DNA from 2 places in the Psychrobacillus sp. FSL K6-4615 genome. Region 2 is predicted to be linked to the other one. Evidence: predicted binding sites of a transcription regulator. Region 2 holds the regulator's gene; the other holds the start of a gene.
The links. The regulator CtsR, encoded in region 2, represses protease genes until heat stress. The targets are predictions, from matches to a motif close to ATGGTCAATAAAGGTCAAACA.
Positions count from the first base shown of each region.

Region 1: a site for CtsR is predicted at 1,479-1,499, ahead of MKX53_RS04685 (ATP-dependent Clp protease ATP-binding subunit). Genes of this name have one in related genera too.

Region 1 is NZ_JBBOYQ010000001.1:1,005,139-1,008,355, reverse strand. Features, by position in the region: gene MKX53_RS04685 (ATP-dependent Clp protease ATP-binding subunit) at 1-1,454, opposite strand, end outside; gene MKX53_RS04680 (Crp/Fnr family transcriptional regulator) at 1,639-2,334, shown strand; gene MKX53_RS04675 (metal-sulfur cluster assembly factor) at 2,481-2,801, opposite strand; gene MKX53_RS04670 (prolyl oligopeptidase family serine peptidase) at 2,868-3,217, opposite strand, start outside.
Region 2 is NZ_JBBOYQ010000001.1:3,564,458-3,567,674, forward strand. Features, by position in the region: gene MKX53_RS18070 (protein arginine kinase) at 1-845, opposite strand, end outside; gene MKX53_RS18075 (UvrB/UvrC motif-containing protein) at 835-1,383, opposite strand; gene MKX53_RS18080 (CtsR family transcriptional regulator) at 1,400-1,873, opposite strand; gene rsgA (ribosome small subunit-dependent GTPase A) at 2,092-3,147, opposite strand.

The sequences.
Region 1 (3,217 bases), 2.6 Mb from region 2:
ATACGTATAAAATGCTCCTCAGAGTCAAATAAATTTGCCGCTAATGATTTAGCAAGTTCCGTTTTACCAACTCCCGTAGGTCCTAAAAATAAGAAAGAGCCAATTGGTTTATGAGGATCTTTAATACCTGCTCTTGCACGCCAAACCGCCTCTGTCACTAACTGGACAGCTTGATCTTGTCCAACTACTCGCTCTCCTAATGTTTCATTCAAGCGTAAAAGCTTTTCTCTTTCTCCCTCTACCAGCTTTGTTACAGGAATACCAGTCCATCTTGAAACAATAGAGGCAATTTCCTCTGCTGTTACCTCTTCTCGTAATAGACGAGTTTCTGTATCTTCATTTACTTGGTTTTCATACACTTGAAGCTCTTTTTCTAGTGTGGGAATTTTACCATGGCGAAGCTCTGCTGCTAAGTTTAAATCGTATTGATTTTCCGCCTCTTCTAATTCTCGGCGATAGAGATCCAGTACTTCTCGTTTTTGTTGAATTACTTGAATAGCCTCTTTTTCTAGCTGCCATTTTGTTCGCATTTCACTTGTTGAAGTCTCTAATTCTTTTAAATCCTTACGCAATTGCTCTAGTCTTTTTTGACTTGCGGCATCCTTTTCTTTCATTAACGCTTGTTCTTCAATTTGAAGCTGCATCATTTTTCTTGTAACTTCGTCGAGTTCCTGCGGCATTGAATCGATTTCTGTCCGAATCATCGCGCAAGCCTCATCAACTAAATCGATTGCTTTGTCTGGCAAAAAACGTTCAGTTATATAGCGATTTGAAAGCTCTGCCGCCGCTACAATTGCTCGGTCATGGATTCGCACCCCATGATGTAGTTCATAGCGCTCTTTCAGTCCGCGTAAAATAGAAACTGTATCTTCTATAGAAGGTTCTCTGACCATTACTTGTTGGAAGCGTCTTTCAAGTGCTGGGTCCTTCTCAATATACATGCGATATTCATCGAGTGTTGTAGCTCCAATACAATGCAATTCCCCGCGCGCTAACATTGGTTTCAACATATTACCGGCATCCATTGCACCATCTGATTTCCCTGCGCCAACTATCGTATGAATTTCATCGATGAATAAAATAATTTGTCCTTCGCTATCTTTCACTTGTTTTAAAACGGCTTGAAGGCGTTCTTCAAATTCTCCGCGATATTTTGCACCAGCGATTAACGAACTCATATCAAGCTCAAAAATCTGTTTCTCTTTCAATCCTTCTGGTACATCCTTACGTACAATTCGCTGGGCGAGTCCTTCTACAATGGCCGTTTTACCTACCCCTGGTTCGCCTATTAATACAGGATTATTTTTCGTTTTTCTCGAAAGGATTCGAATAACATCCCTTATTTCCTGATCACGCCCAATAACAGGATCCATTTTCCCCTCTTTGACTGCATTTACTAGATTTCTACCGTACGTTTCTAAAGGACTTTTTTCATCTTGCTGTTTCATTTGCATTTTACAAACCTCTCCTCACGAAATAGTTTGACCTTCTTTGACTAATATAAGTATACGTTTTCCCTATAACCTTTGTAAAGAAATATGGCATGATATTTGGTTAAGTAAATTACCTAAATATGCTATTATATATGAAAGTGCACATATGAAAACAAATGTGAATATCGGAAAGGAAGTAATAATTATGAATGAACAAAGTTCCAATTCACAAGGTATACATGCACTATTCGAACAATATGGAGCCAACTTAAAAATAGATAAAGATCAATCCATTTTTTTAGAAGGTGAAAGATCAGAAGATGTTTTTCTTGTAAAAACTGGTACCATTCGCATAAGTAAGGATACAGAAAGCGGAAAAATATTAACTTTGAGAATTACTGGAAATAATACGATTATAGGAGAAACTTCTATTTTTTGCGAAGTTTTGTATCATTCCGTTTCGGCAAATGCAATAGAACCTACCCACTTATTAGTATTATCTCGTTCTACATTGGAAAAATACTTATCGGATGATTCTACCCTTATGAAAGAATGGCTTCAAATCCTACAAGTGCATAATTTAAAAAACGAAACTCGCTTAAGAGATTTATTGCTCCATGGGAAAAAAGGTGCGTTATTGTCCACATTAATACGATTAACAAATACGTATGGGGTAAAACAAGAGGATGGTGGTATACTAATAGATCGCGCATTGACCAATCAAGAATTGGCCAACTTTTGTGCTACTAGCAGAGAAGTTGTAAATCGAATTTTAAATGACTTAAAGAAAAAAAGGGTTTTATCGTTAGATAATGGTATGATTACAATTCATAATCTACCTTTTTTACGCACAGAAGTTGAGTGTGATAACTGTCCATTGCATATTTGTCGAATTGACTAGCTGCTGAGCTAATTCAGCGGCTTTTTTGTTTGGATTTTGGAAGGTGAAACTTAGGTGGAATCGTGTTTAACTCAGGGCACTATTGTGGAGCTTAATAATAAAAAGTCGAATCTACTATGATTCGACTTTTTACTCGATGTATTTTATTACCTAATTCCTAGTGCTATTTTAGCGTAGCGGGACATATTGTCTTTTGACCATGGTGGATTGAAGACAACATTCACATCTGTTCCTTTTACTTCAGGTAGTTCACTAAGTGCTGTTTTTACTTGATCTACAATCTGTGGACCCATTGGACAACCGATTGATGTTAATGTCATGGTAACTTTTGCAATATCTTCATCTGCTAATTGCACATCATATACTAAACCTAAATTGACAATATCTATGCCTAGTTCAGGGTCGATAACATTTTCCAGAGCGGCCATCATACTATCCTTCATGTCTTGTTCTTCATCTTGACTCATATTGAAAACCTCCTCTATTTTATCCCGCTTAACAGGCTATATATCAATCATATCAAACTCAACAGTTTATGCCAAACTATCCGCAAGCCACTGCATAGAAGCTAGCAATCCTTTTCGTGATACTGCATGTCCCGCTGACTTCTCGTTCATCAAGACTATATTCTTTTTATCATATCGCTTTCTAAGCGAAGCGATAAATTGGGCAGTTGGTTCATATGGTACTACAGGATCCTTTTCTCCATGCCAGAAGAATAATGGCGTTTCAATAAGATTATCAGGATAGTTTGATGCGTCAAAAGTAGCTAATGTGTCGAACATATTTTTTCGTTCAACCGCATTCAATGGTACTTTGAATCCTTTTTGTTCAACGGAAGCAATTTGTCCTTTTGCAAGTTCTACATAACCAGGCGTACCCA
Region 2 (3,217 bases):
CGGGCAAATGATAAAGTTCCTAGAGATCGATATAGTCGGTCTTCTAGTGTATTGGCCGAATGCTTTAGAAGTGCATCTCGTGCTTCTCTTTCTTTTTGAATAATTTGTTCGGTAATACTCTGAAGATCAGCAAGTATGTCTTCTTCTGACTTACCAAGTGTGGTTTGGTTGGACACTTGATATACATTACCGAGCGCTTCACTACCTTCTCCGTAAATTCCTCTAACAACCATTCCAAGTCTTGAAATGATCGTAACAATTCTGTTCATTTGTTTGGTCATCGTTAATGCCGGTAAATGCATCATGACAGATGCACGCAAGCCAGTACCTGTATTTGTAGGACAACTTGTCAAATAACCAAACTGCTCGTCAAACGCATATGGTAATTCTTTATCTAATACACGATCTAGCACATCTGCTTGTGCATAGGCTTCTTGAATTTGAAGCCCTGGAAAAAGACATTGTATACGAATATGATCCTCTTCATTGACCATTACACTAACCGATTCATCATTTGATAATAGAACGGAGCCAGTCATAGGCGAGTTAGCGAGCTTTGGACTGATTAAATGTTTCTCTACTAACACTTGGCGACTTAGTTCCGATACATCCTTTATATGAATGGAAGAAAATTGCATATCTAATTCGTCACTTGCATCTAACAAAGTGGCAGATACAGATTGGTCAATTTTATGCGCCTCGTCTTCTGTAAATGCTAAAGGAAAACGGTAGCCATTCAGATTTCTAGCTAAGCGTATTCTTGTACTCATCACGATATCTGAATGCTGTCCAACACCAGCCATCCAACTAGAAATGGAGTTATCTAAAAAGTGTTCAATTGACATTCGTTTGGTCACCTCCTCCTGTTGAAAGTTGACTTTCCAAATCTCTGGCTTCATCTCTCAACTTTGCGGCTTCCTCAAAACTTTCCGTGGCAATAGCATCTTTCATTTGAGAGCGAATTGCTTCTATACGTTTCTTTAAAGCAATCTTCTCTCCTAGTGCACCTGGAGCCTTCCCGGTATGCTTCGTGTTTCCATTATGAAGTCGCTTAAATACATTCGGTAACTGAGGGCGAAAACTGTTATAACAATTCGCACAACCAAATTTTCCTTCATCTAAAAAACGCTGGATCGACCAACCACATTCATCGCATACAATTATATTTTTTTGTTGTTTTTGTTGCATTGGTTGTTGTTCTGTTTGACTAAACCAGTTCGATAATAGTTGATGTAAAGATAATGGATCTTGTTTGTACTCAACGTAAAACGGGTGGAGGCTATTTGCACAGACTTCACAATAATGTCTTTCAAGATGTTCACCATTATGCACTTGGGTAACCGTTACTTTCGCCGGTCTTTGCTTACAATTTTCACAAATCACCTTTAACACACCCCGTTCATTTTTCACTTTTTTCATATTTTAACGTTAATAACATGGCGCATAAAATACGAGACCTTAGTTCATCTCTGGCAGGTAACGGAATCACCAGAGTCGTTCTATTTAAAGCTGCTAAAATGAGTTTTGCTTCACGTTTAGTAATAACATCTTCATCGATCAATCGAAAAACGATATCTTCCGTGACCGATTCTGAAGCCCCATTTTCTAGTGTTTGTATAATATGCTCTATTAGATCAGCTTTTGTATGAGCTCGAACGCGGAGGATTCGAATATATCCCCCTCCACCTCGTTTACTTTCTACTAAGTATCCGCGATCTTGGGTAAATCGTGTATTGATTACATAATTTATTTGAGATGGAACACACTGAAACTTCTCCGCGATTTCACTTCGCTTAATTTCGATTTGTTCCTTACTTCCTTCTTCTATAATAGCCTTCAAATACCCTTCAATTATGTCAGATATATTTTTCATCTTCTCACCTCTTCTCACAAACTGACTTTGACTAACTTTGACTATATTATAACGAGAATTTTTTGTATGTGCAATTGATACGATTTGCACTTAAAAACAAGAAAAAACTACAAACCATTGTTTGTAGTTTAGGATATATTATTATGACTATTCCTATTCAATAAATCTTTTTTATCTTTCTTGAATGACTAATTGAACCTTCTATAGCTACAGCTAAATTAAATTTTCTTTTTATAATTATTTCGTTGAGACTTCGTAACTTGCTTCCATTTATTCGTTTCTGCTTTTTTGGCTGCAGCATCGCTTTTGCGGTCGATATGCGCAAGCTCTCGCATCAGTTTTACATAACTCTTGTATCGTTCTTGTTTAAGAGTACCATTGTCAATAGCCTCCCGAATTGCACAACCAGGCTCTTTTACATGCTGACAATCACGGAAACGGCAATCTAATGCTAGGTCTTCGATATCCTGAAAACTAGCACTCACCCCATCACTTGTATCCCAAAGTTGAAACTCTCTCATACCAGGTGTATCAATTAGTAAGCCACCTTCAGGTAACAGCGTCAACTCTCTATGAGTGGTTGTATGGCGCCCTTTACTATCATCTTCTCTTATATGATTGACAGTCATTACTTCTACACCTGACAAGGCGTTTATCAAGGATGATTTCCCAACTCCGGAAGAACCTAAAAGTGCACCTGTTTTATGAGAGGCTAATAGACTTCCTAATCGATCAATACCTTCGCCGGTCACACTACTCACTGCAAATATATCCACACCAAATGCAATAGCCTCTACTTCTTTCATATAATATTCTAGGTCTTCACAAGCATCTTTTTTCGTTAATACCACGATGGGGGTCGCCCCTGAATCCCATGCTGCCAATAGATATCTCTCTAATCTACGAACATTGAAGTCATGATTAAGCGACATCACTAGAAATACAAAATCAACGTTTACCGCAATTAGTTGAATTTCCGTCGTCAATCCAGCCATTTTCCTAGAAAACTGTGAACTGCGAGGAAGTACTTCATGGATTATCCCCTTTTCCTCACCAGGCATCCGATCGAGCACTACCCAGTCTCCAACTGCCGGAAATGCTTCTCTATCATTCCCAAATTTAAATTTCCCAGAAAGTGAGCATAGTAGCTCTCCTTCATTGGTCATAACTCTATATAAATTTTTATGTTCCAGTAGTACGCGACCTGCAGTTCCACTACCTGTCATTTTTTCTTCCCAATTATTATTCCAACCATATTGTTCGATTAAATTCAATTCAATTTCCCCCTAATTTCCGTATGAATAATGCCCAAGCCACATTAATAGAGCTATAAGCTAAACAATA